Regions from separate parts of the Enterobacter cloacae complex sp. genome, predicted to be linked through region 1. Evidence: predicted binding sites of a transcription regulator. Region 1 holds the regulator's gene; each other region holds the start of a gene.
What was found. The regulator sigma-54, encoded in region 1, starts transcription at its own class of promoters, with help from an activator protein. The targets are predictions, from matches to a motif close to GTTGGCACANNTTTCGCTNT.

Region 1 (7,151 bases):
GTTTGCGAACCGTGTAGAGGCGCGAGCGAGACATCTCCGGAACGTTTTCACCGTCGAAGAGAATTTCGCCGCTGTCAGGAGGGATTTGCCCGCCGATAAGACGCAGCAACGTCGTTTTACCGATCCCTGACGGCCCCATGATGGCGGTGATTTTACCGCGCGGCACGGTCAGCGAAATATCATCAAATATCACCCGGCTGCCGCGAGAAAAACTGACGCCCCGGACATCGACTATATTCGCCATCGTTTGGCTCATTTATGGTTCCTTACTTACCTTGCTTCACGGCTGGCATGAAGCGTAAATCAGCCCTAAACCCCGCATTTTTACAGAATATTCACTGTTGGGGTTAGCTAAAGCTGGCATTTGTTTTACTTTTCCGGCGCATAAAGTCAAAATTAGGAATTCGTCACGTCTCAGACTTCATCTGGCGCCAGAATCCGTGCGCAGTGGACCAGCGAGTATACCTGAAGAAAGGATTTTTGATGCTTTTAGCAACAGCACTGTTAATAATTGGTTTACTGTTGGTGGTCTACAGTGCTGACCGTTTGGTCTTTGCCGCATCCATTCTTTGTCGACTCATTGGCATGCCGCCCATCATTATCGGGATGACGGTGGTCAGTGTAGGCACATCGCTTCCTGAAATCATTGTTTCTGTTTCAGCCTCGCTGCATGGTCAGGTCGACCTCGCTATCGGCACCGCGATTGGCTCTAACATCGTCAATATATTACTGATTTTAGGCTTAGCCGCATTGCTGCATCCATTTCGCGTCCATTCTGATGTTTTGCGCCGCGAATTGCCGCTAATGTTAGTCGTTAGCCTGCTGGCTGGCTACGTGCTTTACGACGGGGTGCTGAGCATTGATGACGGTATATTCCTGCTCGCCCTGGCCGGGATCTGGTTGCTTTACAGCGTGAAAATCGCGCGTCTGGCGGAAAAACAGGGCAACGATAGCCTCACGCGTGAGCATCTCGCCGAGCTGCCCAGGGAAGGCACCTTACCCGTCGCCCTGCTGTGGCTGGGCGTCGCGCTGATCATCATGCCGATGGCCACGCGGATGGTCGTCGATAACGCGACGGTGCTGGCGAACGCGTTTGCGATGAGCGAACTGACAATCGGTCTGACGGTCATCGTCATCGGCACCAGCCTGCCAGAGCTGGCCACCGCCATTGCCGGGGCGCGTAAAGGGGAAGATGATATCGCCATCGGCAATATCATTGGCTCTAATATTTTCAATATCGCGATCGTGACGGGGCTGCCGGCGCTGATCTCGCCGGGGCCGTTTAACCCCATGGTCTTCACGCGCGATTACGGTGTGATGCTGCTGGTCAGCGTCATTTTCGCCCTGCTCTGCTGGCGGCGAAAAGAGCAGATCGGCAAAGGCGCAGGCGCGCTGCTGACGGGTGGATTTATCGTATGGCTGGCGATGCTGTACTGGCTCTCGCCACTTCTCTCTGGGTAAACGGAAACGCATTATGTCGCAAATAGAATTGCAGCCGGGTTTTGACTTTCAGAAAGCAGGCAAAGACGTTCTGGAGATTGAACGTGAAGGTCTGGCGCAGTTAGATCAGTACATTAATCAGGATTTTAGTCTGGCCTGTGAGAAGATGTTCTACTGTGCCGGTAAAGTCGTAGTGATGGGGATGGGCAAGTCTGGTCATATCGGGCGCAAAATGGCGGCGACCTTTGCCAGCACCGGCACCTCGTCCTTCTTCGTTCATCCGGGTGAAGCCGCGCACGGTGACCTCGGTATGGTTACGCCCCAGGACGTGGTTATTGCGCTGTCTAACTCCGGGGAATCGAATGAAATTCTGGCGTTGATTCCGGTGCTGAAGCGCCTGCACGTCCCGCTGATTTGCATGACCAGCCGCCCGGAAAGCAGCATGGCGCGTGCGGCAGATATTCACTTGTGTGTGAAGGTGCCGAAAGAAGCCTGTCCTCTGGGGCTGGCCCCGACCTCCAGCACCACCGCCGCGCTGGTGATGGGCGATGCCCTTGCCGTTGCGCTGCTGGAAGCCCGCGGTTTTACGCCTGAAGATTTCGCCCTGTCTCACCCCGGCGGCGCGCTCGGGCGCAAACTGCTACTGCGGGTTAACGATATTATGCACACCGGGGATGAAATCCCGCACGTCAGCAAAGAGGCTTCTCTGCGCGACGCGTTGCTGGAAATCACCCGCAAAAACCTGGGCATGACGGTCATCTGTGACGACCTGATGAAGATTCAGGGCATTTTCACCGACGGTGACCTGCGCCGTGTGTTCGATATGGGTGTGGATGTCCGAACGCTGGGCATCGCGGATGTGATGACGCCAGGCGGGATCCGCGTCCGTCCGGGCACGCTGGCGGTCGATGTGCTGAACCTGATGCAGTCCCGTCATATCACCTCAGTGATGGTTGCCGATGGCGACCAACTGCTGGGTGTGGTACATATGCATGATCTGCTGCGCGCAGGCGTAGTGTAATGAAGGATAAGACAATGAGTAATGCGGGTGCATCCCTTGCAACCTGTTATGGCCCGGTGAGCGCCCAGATGATGGCAAAGGCGGAAACTATCCGCCTGCTGATCCTCGATGTAGACGGCGTGCTTTCCGACGGTCTGATTTATATGGGCAATAACGGCGAAGAGCTGAAAGCCTTTAACGTTCGCGACGGTTACGGTATCCGCTGTGCGCTCACGTCCGGTATTGACGTTGCAATCATCACCGGGCGGAAAGCTAAACTGGTAGAAGATCGGTGTGAAACGCTGGGCATTACGCATCTCTATCAGGGACAGTCTGATAAGATGGTAGCCTTCCGGGATTTGCTGGAAAAACTGGCCATTGCGCCAGAGAATGTGGCGTACGTCGGGGATGATTTGATCGACTGGCCAGTGATGGCGGAGGTGGGTCTGAGCATTGCCGTGGCTGACGCACACCCGCTGCTGATCCCGCGTGCTGATTACGTTACCCATATTCACGGTGGCCGCGGTGCCGTGCGTGAAGTCTGCGATCTGCTTCTGCTGGCGCAGGGCAAGCTTGATGAGGCGAAAGGGCAATCGATATGAGTAAAACCAGACGTTGGGTTATCATTCTGCTTTCGCTTGTCGTCCTGATCCTGATTGGCGTGAACCTCGCCGACCGCGATGATACGCAAACGGAAGTGGTCAACACGAGCGACCCGACCTACAAAAGCGATCGCAGCGATACCGTGGTCTATAGCCCGGAAGGCGCACTGAACTATCGCCTGATTGCTCAGCATGTCGAATATTTTTCAGATGACGGTGTTTCGTGGTTTACCCAGCCGGTGCTGACCACCTTTGATACCGACAAAGTGCCGACGTGGTCGATCAAGTCTGACCGGGCAAAACTGACAAATGACCGTATGCTTTATCTGTATGGTCACGTTGAGGTCAACGCCCTGACCGCTGACGCTCAACTGCGCAAAATTACGACCGATAACGCCCAGATCAACCTGGTCACCCAGGATGTCACGTCGCAGGATTTAGTCACCCTGTATGGCACAACATTTAATTCCAGCGGTTTAAGAATGCGCGGGAACTTACGCAGCAAAAACGCCGAGCTGATTGAAAAGGTTAGAACCTCCTATGAAATTCAAAACAAACAAACTCAGCCTTAAAGTTGTTATCGCCAGCGCGCTGCTGGCGGCCAGTCTTCCCGCGCTTGCTGTGACTGGCGACACCGAGCAGCCGATTCATATCGAATCTGATACGCAGTCTCTGGATATGCAGGGTAACGTTGTTACCTTTACCGGCAACGTCGTCGTGACCCAGGGCACCATCAAAATCAATGCCGATAAAGTGGTCGTTACCCGTCCGGGCGGCGAACAGGGCAAAGAGATTATTGATGGTTATGGCAACCCGGCCACGTTCTACCAGATGCAGGACAACGGCAAGCCGGTAAAAGGCCATGCCTCGCATATGCACTACGAACTGGCGAAGGATCTGGTCATCCTGACCGGTAATGCTTACCTGGAACAGCTGGACAGCAACATCAAAGGCGACAAGATCACCTATCTGGTGAAAGAGCAGAAAATGCAGGCCTCCAGCGAAAAAGGTAAACGCGTCACTACCGTGCTCGTGCCTTCGCAGTTGCAGGACAAGAACAACGGTCAGGCTCCGGCACAGAAAAAGAGTAACTAATTCGTTATGGCAACATTAACTGCAAAAAACCTCGCGAAAGCGTACAAGGGCCGCCGCGTCGTCGAAGATGTCAGTCTGACCGTCAACTCCGGCGAAATCGTGGGCTTGCTTGGCCCTAACGGTGCGGGTAAAACCACAACCTTCTACATGGTGGTGGGCATTGTCCCGCGTGACGCTGGCAACATCATCATTGATGATGAAGACATCAGCCTGCTGCCGCTGCATGCCCGCGCGCGTCGTGGCATCGGCTACCTGCCGCAGGAAGCGTCTATCTTCCGCCGCTTAAGCGTGTTCGATAACCTGATGGCCGTGCTCCAGATCCGTGACGATCTGACCAGCGAGCAGCGCACCGACCGCGCGAACGAGCTGATGGAAGAGTTTCATATTGAACATCTTCGCGACAGCCTCGGTCAGGCGCTGTCCGGCGGTGAACGCCGCCGCGTTGAGATTGCGCGCGCGCTGGCAGCAAATCCGAAATTTATCCTGCTGGATGAGCCGTTTGCGGGCGTTGACCCGATTTCGGTTATCGATATCAAACGTATCATTGAGCATCTGCGCGACAGCGGGCTTGGCGTACTGATCACGGACCACAACGTACGCGAAACGCTGGCCGTGTGTGAACGCGCCTACATTGTGAGCCAGGGCCATCTGATTGCCCACGGTACGCCGCAGCAAATCCTCGAAGATGAGCATGTTAAGCGCGTGTACCTTGGGGAAGACTTCAGACTCTGATAGGGTAGAGGTTAAGTCACGCCGAACCGGAGAAAAACGCGCTGAACATGAAGCAAGGTTTGCAATTACGGCTCAGCCAGCAACTGGCCATGACGCCGCAGCTACAACAGGCCATCCGTCTGTTGCAGTTGTCCACGTTAGAACTCCAGCAGGAGCTCCAGCAGGCGCTGGACAGCAATCCGCTGCTGGAGCAAACCGATCTTCATGACGAGGTAGATACCCAGCAAACGCAGGACACGGAAACGCTCGACACCGCCGATGCGCTCGAACAAAAAGAGATGCCGGACGAGCTGCCGCTGGATGCCAGCTGGGATGAAATCTACACCGCAGGAACGCCTTCCGGCACGCGCGCGGACTATCAGGACGACGAACTGCCGGTCTATCAGGGCGAAACCACCCAGTCGCTTCAGGACTACCTGATGTGGCAGGTGGAGCTGACGCCTTTCTCGGATACCGATCGCGCGATTGCCACCTCGATTGTCGATGCCGTTGACGACACGGGCTATTTGACCGTGACGCTGGACGATATTCTGGAAAGCATCGGCGATGACGACATTGAGATGGAAGAGATCGAAGCCGTCCTCAAGCGCGTCCAGCGTTTCGACCCGATTGGCGTCGCCGCGAGAGATCTGCGCGACTGCCTGCTGATCCAGCTTTCGCAGTTTGCCAAAGAGACACCGTGGATTGACGAAGCCCGGCTCATCATCAGCGATCATCTGGATCTGCTGGCGAACCACGATTTCCGCACCCTGATGCGCGTCACGCGTCTCAAAGAAGAGGTGCTGAAGGAAGCGGTGAATCTGATCCAGTCACTCGATCCGCGTCCGGGACAGTCGATCCAGACCAGCGAACCGGAATATGTCATTCCTGATGTGCTGGTGAGAAAGCACAACGGCCGCTGGGTCGTTGAACTGAACGCCGACAGCCTTCCTCGCCTGCAAATCAACCAGCAATATGCCTCCATGTGCACCAGCGCACGTAACGACGCCGATAATCAATACATTCGCAGCAACCTTCAGGAAGCACGATGGTTGATTAAGAGCCTGGAGAGCCGAAATGACACGCTGCTGCGCGTCAGCCGCTGTATTGTCGAACAGCAGCAGGCGTTCTTTGAACAGGGCGAAGAGTTTATGAAACCGATGGTGCTGGCAGACATCGCCCAGGCCGTCGAGATGCATGAATCAACCATTTCCCGCGTGACTACGCAGAAGTACCTGCACAGTCCGCGCGGTATTTTTGAGCTTAAGTATTTCTTCTCCAGCCACGTGAACACTGAAGGCGGCGGCGAAGCCTCGTCAACGGCCATTCGCGCACTGGTGAAGAAGTTGATCGCCGCGGAGAACCCCGCGAAGCCACTCAGTGACAGTAAGTTAACCACCATGCTGTCCGATCAGGGTATTATGGTGGCACGCCGTACTGTTGCGAAGTATCGAGAGTCTTTATCCATTCCGCCGTCTAACCAGCGTAAACAACTGGTTTGACACAACCGATAAGGAAGACACTATGCAGCTCAATATCACCGGACATAACGTCGAGATTACTGAGGCCTTACGCGATTTTGTGAACACTAAGTTCGCAAAACTTGAGCAGTATTTCGAAAGGATCAATCAGGTCTATGTTGTGTTGAAAGTGGAGAAAGTGACGCATATCTCGGATGCGACTCTGCACGTCAACGGAGGGGAACTCCATGCCAGTGCGGAAGGGCAAGACATGTACGCGGCTATCGACGGCTTGATTGATAAGCTTGCGAGACAGCTCAATAAACATAAAGATAAACTGAAACAACACTAATTGTCCGGGCAGTTAACGGGTGCAGGACGGCCTGTTGTGAGACACAACAGGCCATTTGTACGGTTAGCGCTTAGGTGAAATTATGATAAACAACGATTCCGCTCTACAACTGAGCAATGTCCTTAACCAGGATTGTACCCGCAGTGGCGTTCACTGCCAGAGCAAAAAACGTGCGCTGGAAATTATCAGTGAACTGGCCGCAAAACAGCTGGGTCTGCCGCCGCAGATCGTGTTTGAAGCCATTCTGACCCGTGAAAAAATGGGCAGTACCGGCATCGGCAACGGCATTGCGATCCCGCATGGCAAGCTGGAAGAAGATACGCTGCGTGCCGTGGGGGTGTTTGTGCAACTGGAAACGCCTATCGCTTTTGACGCCATCGATAACCAGCCTGTGGATCTGCTCTTTGCGCTGCTGGTGCCTGCCGATCAGACCAAAACCCATCTGCACACGCTGTCGCTGGTGGCCAAACGTCTGGCGGACAAAACCATTT
Region 2 (7,151 bases), 1.9 Mb from region 1:
ATCCATACACAGCGCCCGCGCAATTGCCACGCGCTGCTGCTGGCCGCCCGAAAGCTGTGCCGGAAACTTATCCGCATGCGCAGAGAGCCCGACGCGTTCCAGTAACTTCAGCCCCTTTTCGCGCGCCGCTTTTTTATCGCGCTTCAGCACTTTCACCTGTGCAAGCGTCAGGTTCTCAATGATCGACAGGTGCGGGAACAGCTCAAAATGCTGGAACACCATGCCCACGTGGGAGCGAAGCTGGGCAAGGTTGGTTTTACGGTCGTTCACTTTGGTGCCGTTAACGACAATTTCACCCTGCTGGACAGGTTCCAGACCATTAACGGTTTTGATAAGCGTAGACTTACCGGAACCGGACGGGCCGCAGACCACCACCACATCGCCTTTTTTCACTTCTGTTGAGCAGTCGGTCAGCACCTGAAAGTGCCCATACCATTTAGAAACATTTTTCAGGGAAATCATTATACGGTCCTTTTCTTCAGCCAGCTGACCAACAGCGATGCGCTTAAACTAATCACAAAATAGACCCCGCCCGCGAAGAGGATCATCTCAACCTGCGTTCCGTCACGTTCGCCAATGGTGGAGGCGGTACGGAAGAAGTCTGCCAGGCTCAGCACGTAGACCAGGGAGGTATCCTGGAACAGGACGATGCCTTGCGTCAGCAGCAGCGGAACCATGGCGCGAAACGCCTGCGGCAGAATAATCAGCTTCATGGACTGCCAGTGCGTCATACCGAGCGCCAGCGCAGCGCTGGACTGCCCGCGCGAGATACTCTGAATACCGGCGCGGATGATCTCGGAGTAGTAGGCGGCTTCAAACATGGAAAACGCCACCATGGCAGAGATCAGGCGGATATCGGTTTTCGGCGACAGACCCAGCACATTCTGTAAGAAGCCGGGAACAATCAGGTAAAACCACAGCAGCACCATGACCAGCGGGATGGAGCGGAACACGTTAACGTAAGCCGTGGCGAACCAGGCGAGCGGCTTAAAGCTCGACAGGCGCATCACCGCCAGCAGGGTGCCCCAGACAATACCGACAATAATAGCGATAACGGTGATCTTTAAGGTAATTGCCAGTCCATCCAGCAGATAGGGCATGGAGGGAACAATGGAACTCCAGTCAAATTCGTACATTATTTGCCCCCCAGATTGCCCGGCAGGCGTACTTTGCGTTCAACCAGGTTCATCACCAGCATGATGAAAGCGTTAATCAGAACATACGCGAGCGTGATCGCCGTGAAGGATTCCCACGCGTGAGCGGAGTAATCCAGCAGCTTACCCGCCTGCGCCGCCATATCGACCAGGCCAATGGTTGAGGCGATGGCCGAGTTTTTCACCAGGTTCATCATTTCGGAGGTCATTGGCGGAACGATGACGCGGTAAGCGTTAGGCAACAGGACGTAACGGTAGGCCTGTGGCAGGGTCAGGCCCATCGCCAGTGCCGCATTCTTTTGCCCGCGCGGCAGTGACTGTATGGCGGCACGCACCTGCTCGCAGACGCGCGCAGCGGTGAACAGCCCCAGACACAGCATGGAAGAGACAAAGAACTGTACGTTAGGATCCAGTTCTGCCTTGAACCACATGCCGAGATCTTCCGGCAGCAGTTCCGGGATCACCAGATACCAGGTAAAGAACTGCACGATCAGCGGAACGTTACGGAACAGTTCCACATAGAGCGTGCCAATTGAAGAGAGAAAACGGTTAGGGACGGTACGCAGAATACCGAACAGCGAACCGACAAGAAACGCGATAATCCACGCCGTTATCGATAGCGCAACGGTAACCTGAAAGCCGCTCCACAGCCAGCCGAGATAGGTGGTGTTGCCGAACGGGGCTTGTTGCAGAAAGATGCCCCAGTTCCAGTCAATTGACATAGTAAACTCCAGAAAAAAGAGGGTAGCAGCGCTACCCTCGAAGATTGGTGAGAAGCTCAATTTTTGCGCTGAGTGGGGAACGACCACTCAACGTATAGTCTGTCCATGCTTCCCGACAATCGAGAGGGCAGGAGATCCCGCCCCTGTCGTTCTAATTAGTTAAGAGCTTTGTCGTTTGGTGATTTGAACAGCGCTTTCATGTCGTCAGACAGTTCAAAGTTCATGTTCAGGTTTTTTGGTGGAATAGGGTTCTTAAACCACTTGTCGAACCATTTTGCCGCTTCGCCAGAGGTTTGCGCCTGAGCGATGGTGTCATCGATCAGCTTTTTGAAGTCTTCATCGCCTTTACGGAGCATACAGCCGTAAGCTTCTTTCGACTGCGCGGTTCCGACGATTTCCCAGTTGTCTGGTTTCTTCGCCTTCGCGCGTTCGCCAGCCAGCAGGGCGTCATCCATCATAAACGCGACAGCACGACCGCTTTCGAGGGTACGGAAGGAGTCGCCGTGGTCTTTCGCGCTGATGATGCGCATGTCCATTTTCTTCTCGTCGTTCAGCTTGTGCAGCAATACTTCGGATGTGGTACCGGAGGTCACGACAACCGCTTTGCCTTTCAGGTCAGCAAAGTCTTTGATATCGCCGCCTTTTTTCGTCAGCAGGCGAGTGCCCACAACGAAGATGGTATCGGAGAAAGCAGCCTGTTTCTGACGTTCAAGGTTGTTGGTGGTCGAGCCACACTCAAAATCAAACGTGCCGTTTTGCAGCAGAGGGATACGGTTCTGTGAAGTGATGGGGATCAGCTTCACTTGCAGGTCAGGTTTGTTCAGCTTTTTCTTCACGGCTTCAACGATGGCGTTGGAGTAATCCTGTGAATAGCCCACGACTTTTTGCGTGTTGTCGTAGTAAGAGAACGGGACAGAAGATTCACGGTGGCCGACCACGATCACGCCGTTTTTGGCAATCTTGTCGAGAGTGCTTCCTGCTGCCGGAGCGTCTTCAGCGTGGACGACGCCCGCAGACATTCCCATAACCAGCATTGCTGTGGCCAGTTTACGTAATTGCATACCCAACTCCTTTCTTATCAGCGCCAGTGACGCATAGATACCCATTGTGATGTTGTTATATCTCGCGCAATGCGAGTGCAGTGTTATGCAAGCTTGTTAACATTTAGTCTGGCTTAATGTAAAGATTTTGCTGCGTTATTGTTTATTTTTGCGAAGCGCGCCGCACCATTCCGAGGCAATAATCTCCCGTTGCACCGTTTCGGTGCCACCGGCGATCGATGCTGGTGCGACAGGGTTGCACGTTAAGCCAGACAGCGTTTGCGTGAAGAAATAAAGCAACAGGCGTGCCAGAATTGAAGGTTGGGAGGAAATTGTCGGGTAGCGGCGACGCCTTACCCGACCTGCGGGAGTAAAAATGGTGGCCGGGTAAGCGTCAGCGCCACCCGGCATCAGAAGGCAAGATTATTTACGACGCTGACGCAGGCTCATCAGTACGGCGCCAAAGCCGAACAGCGCGGTCAGGATCCACAGCGGCCAGTTGCCGGTGCGGGCGTACGGCGTCAGGCCCGAGGCTGGCGTGACTTTGGTTGTCAGCACTTCACGGGTGAACTGCGGGATAATGGCCTGGATTTCGCCCTGCGGGCCAATCACGGCGGTGATGCCGTTATTGGTGCTACGCAGCAGCGGACGCGCCAGCTCCAGAGAACGCATTCGCGCCATCTGGAAGTGCTGCCACGGGCCAATCGATTTACCGAACCAGGCGTCGTTTGAAATGGTCAGCAGATAGTCGGTGTCCGGGCGGAAGTTATCGCGCACCTGCTCGCCGAGGATAATCTCGTAGCAAATGGCGGCCGTCAGGGCAAAACCGTGCGCGTGAAGCTGCGGCTGAACGTACGGGCCGCGGCTGAACGAGGACATCGGCAAATCGAAGAACGGCGCCAGCGGGCGCAGAATCGACTCCAGCGGAACAAACTCGCCAAACGGTACAAGGTGATTTTTGTTGTAGCGATTGGTGGAGGTATAGCTGTATTCGCTGTCCTTACCGAGCGTAATGATCGCGTTGTAGGTGTCATAGCGGTTCTGCTGGTTCAGACGCGCATCCACAATGCCGGTAATCAGCGTACTGCCGCGGGCGCGCAGCAAATCGTCCATCATCTTCAGGAAGGGTTGCTGATTGATCTCCAGGTCCGGGATCGCAGACTCAGGCCAGATGATGAGCTGTGATTTGCCCATCACCTCTTCGGTGGCGTTGGCGTAGATTTTCAGCGTGTTCAGCAGCTGATTCTCATCCCATTTCAGTGACTGCGGGATATCGCCCTGCACCAGAGAAACCTGCGTGGCGCGCGCGGGCTCCAGCGTGTACCACTGGATATAGCGCAGCGGGAAGGGCAGGGCAAACAGGATCAGCGCGACAACCAGCGGCTTCCCGTTACGCGTCACCAGGGCCAGCACCAGCAGGCCGCTGACCGCCATTAACAGGAAGTTGATCGCCTCCACGCCCATGACGGGAGCCAGACCTTTCAGCGGGCCGTCTATCTGGCTATAGCCGAACTGCAACCACGGAAAGCCGGTCAGTACCCAGCCGCGCAGAAATTCGGTGATTTGCCAGACAACGGGAGCCGCTATCGCCACGCGCAGCCAGCTGGTTTTAGGCCAAAGACGAGAAAGGACACCCGCGAACAGGCCGGTGTAGAGCGACAGATACGCGGCGAGCAGCACAACCAGGAAGACGTTAACCGGCCCCGGCATTCCGCCAAATTGCGCGATACTGACGTAGACCCAGTTGATGCCAGAGCCGAACAGCCCCAGCCCCCAGAAGTAGCCGATGGCCGCGGCCTGTACCGGGCGACGGTTCAGGGTAAGACCCTGTAGCCCCATCAGGGAGAGAAGAGCGGCAGGCCAGATATCGTAAGGAGAAAAAGCCAGCGTACCGCTGGCTCCGAGTAACAGCGCCAGCAGCAAACGGACGCGCTGGCGTTCTAATAATGGGGCAAATGCCATTTACATTAATCTTCCAGTTTTGGCACCGGTGAGTCGTCCGGCATTCTGACGTGAACCTGAATAATACGTCGGCTGTCAGCCATTGCGACCTTGAACTGGTAACCATCGATGTCAACGGTTTCACCGCGGGCCGGAAGATGGCCGAAGGCCTGCATCACCAGACCGCCAATGGTGTCCACTTCTTCATCGCTGAAGCTGGTGCCGAAGGTGTCGTTGAAGTCTTCAATGGAGGCCAGCGCGCGCACGGTCCAGGTGTGGCGGCTCAGCTGACGGAAGTCGATATCCTCTTCTTCGTCATACTCATCTTCAATTTCGCCCACGATCAGCTCAAGGATGTCCTCGATTGTAACCAGACCGGAAACGCCGCCAAATTCATCAATAACAATCGCCATGTGGTAGCGCTGGGAGCGAAACTCCTTCAGCATCCGATCCACACGTTTACTTTCCGGCACAACGACGGCCGGACGTAACACTTTTTCCATACTGAAGGCTTCGGCATCGCTGCGCATAAACGGCAGCAGATCTTTCGCCATCAAAATCCCTTCGATGTGATCTTTATCTTCGCTGATGACCGGGAAGCGCGAGTGAGCCGATTCGATAATCACATCGAGGCACTCGTCCAGCGTCTGGTTGCGTTTCAGGGTAATCATCTGCGAGCGGGGGATCATGATGTCGCGGACGCGCTGGTCGGCGATGTCCATCACCCCTTCGAGCATTTCGCGCGTATCTTCATCGATAAGATCGTTTTGCCCGGAATCACGAATCAGCTCCAGCAGTTCATCACGGTTTTTGGGCTCGCCGTGGAAAAGCTGGTTCAGAATGAGGGAGAAAAATCCCTTTTTTGTGGTTGTCGTGTCGCTACTGTGTGAATTGTCGTCGCTCATGGCGTTTGTTAAGGGTTCTCTTGTTAGTTCAACGTTAACCGCCGCGCTATGTCCCTGCGCGGCGGAATGGTAGTCAGTGACTGACTATTCTTTCTCGGCAATGTACGGATCCTCATAGCCCAGAGCAAGCATTATCTCTGTCTCGAGGGATTCCATCTCTTCCGCTTCGTCATCTTCAATATGGTCGTAACCCAGAAGATGCAGGCTACCGTGCACCACCATGTGTGCCCAGTGTGCTTCCAGCGGCTTTTGCTGCTCTTTGGCTTCCTGCTCAACCACCTGACGGCAGATAATCAGATCGCCCAGCAGCGGCATCTCAATACCCGGAGGCGCTTCGAACGGGAAAGAGAGCACGTTAGTCGGCTTATCTTTCCCGCGGTAGGTCAGGTTGAGCTCATGGCTGTCCGCTTCATCCACCAGACGAATCGTGACTTCTGATTCTTCCTGAAACTGAGGGATAACGGCATCCAGCCATTTCTGAAACTGTGCCTCTTCTGGCATGCCGGAATTATCTTCACAGGCCAGCTGTAAATCGAGGATCACCTGACTCATTTCTGTTCATGCTCCTGCGCTTCGCGCTTACGTTCTGCGGCCAGTTCGGCCCTGCGCTTCTGATCGGCCTCTTCCCAGGCCTCATAAGCGTTAACGATACGCGCGACGACCGGATGGCGTACCACATCTTCACTGTGGAAGAAGTTAAAGCTGATTTCGTCTACTTCGGCCAGCACTTCGATGGCGTGACGCAGACCCGATTTGGTGTTGCGCGGCAGGTCAATCTGAGTGACGTCACCGGTGATAACCGCTTTCGAGTTAAAGCCGATACGCGTCAGGAACATCTTCATCTGTTCGATGGTGGTGTTCTGGCTCTCATCCAGAATGATGAACGCGTCGTTAAGCGTACGGCCACGCATGTAGGCCAGCGGGGCGACTTCAATCACGTTACGCTCAATGAGCTTTTCAACTTTCTCGAAGCCGAGCATTTCGAACAGCGCGTCGTACAGCGGGCGCAGATAGGGGTCCACTTTCTGACTCAAATCGCCCGGCAGGAAGCCGAGTTTCTCACCCGCTTCTACGGCAGGACGGGTCAGCAGGATACGGCGGATCTCCTGACGCTCGAGCGCATCTACCGCCGCAGCAACGGCCAGATAGGTTTTACCCGTCCCCGCCGGACCCACGCCGAAGGTGATGTCATGGTCAAGAATGTTGGCGATGTACTGCGCCTGGTTAGGCGTACGCGGCTTGATGACGCCGCGCTTGGTCTTGATATTGATGGCCTTACCGTAGTCCGGCACGCTCTCGGCGCTCTGCTCGAGCACGCGCGCCTCTTTGATGGCAAGGTGGATCTGTTCAGGCTCAATATCCTGAATTTCGCCACGCATCGGGGCGGTA
Region 3 (7,151 bases), 510 kb from region 1:
GATCCGCGTGAAATCGAGCTGGATGTGCTCGATCATTTACGCGCCGAGGGCTTCAACCGCCTGAGCATGGGCGTGCAGGACTTCAACAAAGAAGTACAGCGCCTGGTCAACCGCGAGCAGGACGAAGCGTTTATCTTTGCCTTACTCAACCATGCGCGTGAAATCGGCTTTACCTCAACGAACATCGACCTGATATACGGCCTGCCGAAGCAGACGCCGGAAAGCTTTGCCTTCACGCTTAAACGCGTGGCTGAGCTCAACCCGGACCGCCTGAGCGTCTTTAACTATGCGCACCTGCCGACGTTATTCGCCGCTCAGCGCAAAATCAAAGATGCGGATCTGCCTTCCGCCCAGCAGAAGCTGGACATTTTGCAGGAGACCATCGCCTCGCTGACCGAAACCGGCTATCAGTTTATCGGTATGGATCACTTTGCCCGTCCGGACGACGAGCTGGCGATTGCCCAGCGCGAAGGTGTTCTCCACCGTAACTTCCAGGGATACACCACTCAGGGCGATACCGATCTGCTCGGAATGGGCGTCTCCGCCATTAGCATGATTGGCGACTGCTACGCCCAGAACCAGAAAGAGCTGAAGCTGTACTATCAGCAGGTAGACGAAACCGGCAACGCGCTGTGGCGCGGCATCGCGTTAACGCGCGACGACTGCATCCGTCGTGATGTGATTAAGGCGCTGATCTGCAACTTCCGCCTCGATTTCAGCGAGGTGGCGTCGCAATGGGATCTGCACTTCAGCGATTACTTTGCCGAAGACCTGAAGCTTCTGGCGCCGCTGGCGAAAGACGGGCTGGTGGATGTGTCGGAGAGCGCGATTGAGGTCACGCCGAAAGGGCGTCTGTTGATTCGTAATATCTGCATGTGCTTCGACGCCTATCTGCGCCAGAAAGCGCGTATGCAGCAGTTCTCGCGGGTGATTTGAGCTGCAATGCCGGGTGGCGCTTCGCTTACCCGGCCTACATCTCGCACTTATGTAGGCCGGGTAAGGCAAAGCCGCCACCCGGCTTTTCCTCAACAGCTCGCTAGCTAAACAGCCCAACCAGCGCCGCACACAGCACCGCTGCAACGGCAGTTTGTGGCGTATGGCTTTCCGCTGCTCCGCTCGAAAGCAAAGTCACTAATGATTCCAGCATGATGCTCCCCCCAATTTTCGGGCACGATCATACAAAACTCATCGGAACAGTAAAGCGCAAAATAACGGCAATTTGCGCTCAATTAATCATCTTTACACTGCGGTAGAGATCACTCCATTCCCAGCTCTTTCAGCTTGCGCGTCAGGGTATTCCGACCCCATCCCAGCAGGCGAGCCGCTTCCTGTTTGTGGCCCTGAGTATGACGAAGCGCGGTAGTCAACAGCGTGCGCTCCATTTCAGGCTGCGCTTCGGAGAGCAGATTTTGATGACCGGAACGCAGCGCGCGATCGGCCCACTGCGCCAGCAGCGTCGCCCAGCTGTCCGGCAGCGCATGTCCGGTGCTGCTTTCGGGCACGGTGGCTTCAAACAGTTCGGCAGGGAGATCCTGAATCAACACCTCCTGTCCGGCGGCCATCACGGTCAGCCAGCGGCAGGTGTTTTCCAGCTGACGCACGTTGCCCGGCCACGCCAGACGGGTGAGGGCGGCATCCGTTTCGGGGTGAAGCTGCTTGGCTTCCACGCCCAGCTCGCGGGCCGCCACTTGCAGGAAATGACGCGCCAGGCGCGGGATATCTTCCCGACGCTCGCGCAGCGGCGGCAGGTGCACGCGGATCACGTTCAGGCGATGGAATAAATCCTCACGGAACTTGCCCTCCTGCACGCGCAGCTCCAGGTTCTGGTGCGTCGCGGCGATAATACGCACGTCCACCTTCACCGGCGCATATCCGCCCACGCGGTAAAACTGACCATCTGCCAGTACGCGCAGCAGACGGGTCTGTACATCCAGCGGCATATCGCCGATTTCATCCAGGAAAAGCGTTCCACCGTCAGCCTGTTCAAAGCGTCCCTGACGAATGGTGTTCGCGCCGGTAAACGCCCCTTTTTCGTGGCCAAACAGTTCAGATTCAATCAAATCCTTGGGGATCGCCGCCATGTTGAGGGCGATAAAGGGTGCTTTCGCCCGCGGGCTGTGGCGATGCAGGGCGTGCGCGACCAGCTCTTTACCGGTGCCCGATTCACCGTTAATCAATACGCTGATGGACGACCGGGACAAACGCCCGATGATGCGGAACACGTCCTGCATGGCCGGCGCTTCACCGATGATGTCCGTCGTAGGCCCGAAATCCGGCGCGTGGCGGGGCTGCTGTTGCTCCTGATAGTGGCTGATGGCGCGTTCGACCAGAGCAACGGCTTCGTCGATATCAAACGGTTTTGGCAGGTAATCAAACGCCCCCTGCTGGTATGCGCTGACGGCGGCATCCAGGTCGGAGTGGGCGGTCATTATGATGACCGGAAGCATAGGGTGGCGCTGTTTGATCTGCTTTAATAGCGCCAGTCCGTCCATTCCCGGCATGCGAATATCCGAGAGCAGCACGTCCGGCGTTTTGGTGGTAAGCGCATCGAGCACCTCGCTGCCGCTCTCAAACGTCGTGCAGCTTAATCCCGCTCCCGTGAGCGCGCGTTCAAGCACCCAACGGATGGAGCTATCGTCATCGACTACCCAGACTATCCCTCGTTGCATAAACGTCACCTTTATTTTTTAATCGGCAGGAAAACCGAAAACTCGGTATGTCCCGGCCAACTGGTAAATTCAATTTTGCCGGAGTGTTGGTCAATCAAATTACGGGCTATGGATAACCCCAGCCCGGTGCCACCTTCGCGACCGCTGACCATCGGGTAGAACAGGGTGTCCTGGAGATGCGGCGGGATCCCCGGCCCGTTATCTTCCACATCAATACGTGCCGCCAGACGATAACGCACGCCGTGCAGCGTCAGCTGGAACGCGGTGCGGGTACGCAGAATAATTTCGCCACCCTCCGGGCCCAGCGCCTGCAACGCGTTACGCACAATGTTCAACAGCACCTGTTCAATCTGGTCCGGATCGTGCGCCAGCTCCGGCAGGCTTGGGTCGTAATCACGCACCAGCGTGACGTTATCCGGCAGCTCCATAGAGACGAGTTTCACCACTCGCTCCGCAACTTTGTGAATGCTTTCTGAAACGTGCATCCCCGGCTGCTGTGGCCCGAGCAGACGATCGACCAGATTACGCAGACGGTCCGCCTGCTCAATAATGACGTTGGTATACTCCGCCAGGGCAGGGTCAGGCAGCGCTTTGGTCAGGAGCTGTGCCGCACCGCGTAAGCCGCCCAGCGGGTTTTTAATCTCATGAGCCAGCCCGCGCACCAGGTCGCGCGCCGCAATCTGCTGCGCATGCTGAAGCTGCTCCTGGCTGAGACGACGCTGGTTATCCATCGGCGCCATTTCCAGCAGAATCATGCCATCCGGCAGGCGCTGGGCGGTGAGGGACAAAATATGCGAGCGTCCGTCAATTACCAGCGTCACTTCGTTATCGGTGAAGCCCTGGCCCGCCTGCAAACTCTCCTGCATCAGGCCAATATTCAGCGAGAAATAGCTCAGCAGTTCCGGCAGCGGCGTGCCAAACAGCTTACGGGCGCTTTGGGCGAGCAACTGCTGCGCCGCCGGGTTGGCGTAATGCACCGCCAGCTCGTCGTCGACCAGCAAAATACTGTTAATCAAAGAATTGAGGATCTGCCCAGCATCGGGCAGCGTGCCAGTTGCCATTCAGCAGTCTCCTGGAGTAGTTGCACTATTTTAGTGCAGTATAGCGTTTTAAAGGTAAAAAGCGCGTGAGATCAGGTTGTTGGTGGAGAAAAAAGCCCATCCGAAGATGGGCTAAAGTTTCCACGGCAACTACTCCCGACGCGAAAGCGCCGGGCAAAACAAATCAATTAAACGCTGTAGTACAGCTCGAACTCAACCGGGTGCGGCGTCATGCGAACGCGGTCGTTTTCTTCGGTACGCAGCGCGATGTAAGCGTCGATCGCTTCATCGGTGAACACGCCGCCAGCGGTCAGGAACTCGCGGTCTGCGTCCAGCGCTTGCAGGGCTTCTTCCAGAGAGCCGGCAACCTGTGGGATCTCTTTCGCTTCTTCTGGCGGCAGGTCGTACAGGTTTTTGTCCATTGCTTCGCCTGGGTGGATCTTGTTCTTGATACCGTCCAGACCGGCCATCAGCAGTGCTGCGAAGCACAGGTATGGGTTAGCCGCCGGGTCCGGGAAGCGCACTTCGATACGACGCGCTTTCGGAGACGCCACCACAGGGATACGGATAGACGCAGAACGGTTACGGGCAGAGTAAGCCAGCATCACCGGTGCTTCGTAGCCTGGGACCAGACGCTTGTAGGAGTTGGTGGTCGGGTTCGCCAGGGCGTTGATCGCTTTAGCGTGCTTGATAACACCGCCGATGTAGTGCAGCGCCTGCTCAGACAGACCCGCGTACTTGTCGCCAGAGAACAGGTTGGTGCCGTTCTTGGACAGGGACATGTGGCAGTGCATACCGGAACCGTTATCGCCGAACATTGGTTTTGGCATGAAGGTCGCGGTTTTACCGAAACGGTGCGCAACGTTGTGCACAACGTATTTGTAGATCTGAATCTCATCCGCTTTTTTGGTCATGGTGTTGAAGCGGGTAGCGATTTCGTTCTGGCCAGCCGTCGCCACTTCGTGGTGGTGCGCTTCAACAACCAGGCCCATCTCTTCCATGATCAGACACATGGTAGAACGGATGTCCTGTGAAGAATCGACCGGAGGAACCGGGAAGTAACCGCCTTTCACGCCAGGACGGTGACCTTTGTTACCGCCTTCGTATTTGGTGGAAGAGTTCCATGCGCCTTCGATGTCATCGATAGCCACGTGGGAGCCAGAAATGGAAGCACCGAAACGGATGTCGTCGAACAGGAAGAACTCTGGCTCTGGCCCGAACAGAACGGTGTCTGCGATGCCGGTAGAGCGCAGGTACTCTTCAGCGCGTTTTGCGATGGAGCGTGGGTCACGGTCATAGCCTTGCAGCGTGCCGGGTTCCAGGATATCGCAGCGGATGATCAGCGTAGGTTCTTCGTAGAACGGGTCAATGAGCGCAGTGGTTGCATCTGGCATCAGAACCATGTCGGATTCGTTGATGCCTTTCCAGCCGCCAATGGAGGAGCCGTCAAACATTTTGCCTTCTTCAAAGAATTCGGCGTTCACCTGATGAGCAGGGATCGTGACGTGCTGTTCTTTACCTTTGGTATCGGTGAAGCGCAGATCAACAAACTTCACTTCATGTTCGTTCAGCATCGTCAAAACGTGTTCAGCGGACATACTTAACTCTCCAGATTGGTCATTGTCGTCGTGGTAACGAGGTCTTCAAATCGGCTGGGCTGCCATATTTTTACTGTATTTCTGTAAAGCGAAATCTGTGCCAACTTTTAAAACACCCCCAAAAGGCGTTATCATGCGCACCATAGTGCAGAAGGGCTGCACCACATTGGATTCGTTGCACCATTATAGTGCTTCAATGTGAACATTGAGCACCATATTGGTGCAGTTTACGTTAAAGTGCCCTTTTACCGCTCCGTGAAAGCGATCACAAAGCATCTCTGCAATACTTGTTTGCGGGGGATGTTTGTGATCCTGTTTTGTAGTGCGATTAATCCGTGTACAATAACGCGCTATTTCTAAATGCCTGAGGCAAAGTTGTGATCGAAAAATTGCGTAATATCGCCATCATCGCGCACGTCGACCATGGTAAAACTACCCTGGTTGATAAGCTGCTACAGCAGTCTGGTACGTTTGATGCTCGTGCCGAAACTCAAGAGCGTGTGATGGACTCCAACGATTTGGAGAAAGAGCGTGGGATTACCATCCTCGCCAAAAACACCGCTATCAAATGGAATGACTACCGTATCAACATCGTTGATACCCCAGGGCACGCCGACTTCGGTGGTGAAGTTGAGCGCGTGATGTCCATGGTGGATTCCGTGCTGCTGGTGGTTGACGCATTTGATGGCCCTATGCCGCAAACGCGCTTCGTGACCAAAAAAGCATTTGCCCACGGCCTGAAACCTATCGTTGTGATCAACAAGGTTGACCGTCCTGGCGCGCGTCCTGACTGGGTTGTTGACCAGGTATTCGACCTGTTCGTTAACCTCGACGCGACCGACGAGCAGCTGGACTTCCCTATCGTTTACGCCTCTGCGCTGAACGGTATCGCGGGTCTGGATCACGAAGCCATGGCTGAAGACATGACTCCGCTGTACCAGACGATTGTTGACCGCGTTCCTGCGCCAAACGTTGACCTGGAAGGCACCCTGCAAATGCAGATCTCCCAGCTCGACTACAACAACTACGTTGGCGTAATCGGCATTGGTCGTATCAAGCGCGGTAAAGTGAAGCCTAACCAGCAGGTCACTATCATCGATAGCGAAGGCAAAACCCGTAACGGTAAAGTCGGTAAAGTCCTGACTCACCTGGGTCTTGAGCGTATCGAGAGCGACATCGCTGAAGCGGGCGACATCATCGCCATCACCGGTCTGGGTGAGCTGAACATCTCCGACACCATCTGCGATCCGCAGAATGTTGAAGCGCTGCCAGCCCTGTCCGTTGATGAACCAACCGTATCTATGTTCTTCAACGTCAACACCTCTCCGTTCTGTGGTAAAGAAGGTAAGTTCGTTACCTCTCGTCAGATCCTTGACCGCCTGAACAAAGAGCTGGTGCATAACGTTGCGCTGCGCGTTGAAGAAACCGAAGACGCTGATGCATTCCGCGTTTCCGGTCGTGGTGAGCTGCACCTGTCCGTTCTGATTGAAAACATGCGTCGTGAAGGTTTCGAGATGGCGGTTTCCCGTCCGAAAGTTATCTTCCGCGAAATCGATGGCCGTAAACAAGAGCCGTTCGAAAACGTAACGCTGGACGTTGAAGAGCAGCACCAGGGTTCTGTGATGCAGGCGCTGGGCGAGCGCAAAGGCGACCTGAAAAACATGAATCCAGATGGCAAAGGCCGCGTACGTCTCGACTACGTGATCCCAAGCCGTGGCCTGATCGGCTTCCGTTCTGAGTTCATGACCATGACCTCCGGTACGGGTCTGCTGTACTCCACCTTCAGCCACTACGACGACGTGCGTCCGGGCGAAGTGGGCCAGCGTAACAACGGCGTGCTGATC

Region 2: DBR02_RS16890 (amino acid ABC transporter substrate-binding protein) is a predicted target of sigma-54. The motif match lies at 3,210-3,229, and genes of this name have one in related genera.
Region 3: glnA (glutamate--ammonia ligase) is a predicted target of sigma-54. The motif match lies at 5,393-5,412, and genes of this name have one in related genera.

Annotation. Positions count from the first base shown of each region.
Region 1 covers NZ_LT991957.1:1,536,135-1,543,285, forward strand. The annotation lists gene mlaF (phospholipid ABC transporter ATP-binding protein MlaF) at 1-256, opposite strand, end outside; gene DBR02_RS07745 (calcium/sodium antiporter) at 484-1,461, shown strand; gene kdsD (arabinose-5-phosphate isomerase KdsD) at 1,475-2,461, shown strand; gene kdsC (3-deoxy-manno-octulosonate-8-phosphatase KdsC) at 2,476-3,042, shown strand; gene lptC (LPS export ABC transporter periplasmic protein LptC) at 3,039-3,614, shown strand; gene lptA (lipopolysaccharide ABC transporter substrate-binding protein LptA) at 3,583-4,137, shown strand; gene lptB (LPS export ABC transporter ATP-binding protein) at 4,144-4,869, shown strand; gene rpoN (RNA polymerase factor sigma-54) at 4,917-6,350, shown strand; gene hpf (ribosome hibernation promoting factor) at 6,373-6,660, shown strand; gene ptsN (PTS IIA-like nitrogen regulatory protein PtsN) at 6,743-7,151, shown strand, end outside.
Region 2 covers NZ_LT991957.1:3,427,079-3,434,229, forward strand. The annotation lists gene DBR02_RS16875 (amino acid ABC transporter ATP-binding protein) at 1-462, opposite strand, end outside; gene gltK (glutamate/aspartate ABC transporter permease GltK) at 462-1,136, opposite strand; gene gltJ (glutamate/aspartate ABC transporter permease GltJ) at 1,136-1,876, opposite strand; gene DBR02_RS16890 (amino acid ABC transporter substrate-binding protein) at 2,032-2,937, opposite strand; gene lnt (apolipoprotein N-acyltransferase) at 3,340-4,878, opposite strand; gene corC (CNNM family magnesium/cobalt transport protein CorC) at 4,884-5,762, opposite strand; gene ybeY (rRNA maturation RNase YbeY) at 5,847-6,314, opposite strand; gene DBR02_RS16910 (PhoH family protein) at 6,311-7,151, opposite strand, start outside.
Region 3 covers NZ_LT991957.1:2,044,029-2,051,179, reverse strand. The annotation lists gene hemN (oxygen-independent coproporphyrinogen III oxidase) at 1-936, shown strand, start outside; gene DBR02_RS10260 (YshB family small membrane protein) at 1,037-1,147, opposite strand; gene glnG (nitrogen regulation protein NR(I)) at 1,257-2,669, opposite strand; gene glnL (nitrogen regulation protein NR(II)) at 2,681-3,730, opposite strand; gene glnA (glutamate--ammonia ligase) at 3,898-5,307, opposite strand; gene typA (ribosome-dependent GTPase TypA) at 5,685-7,151, shown strand, end outside.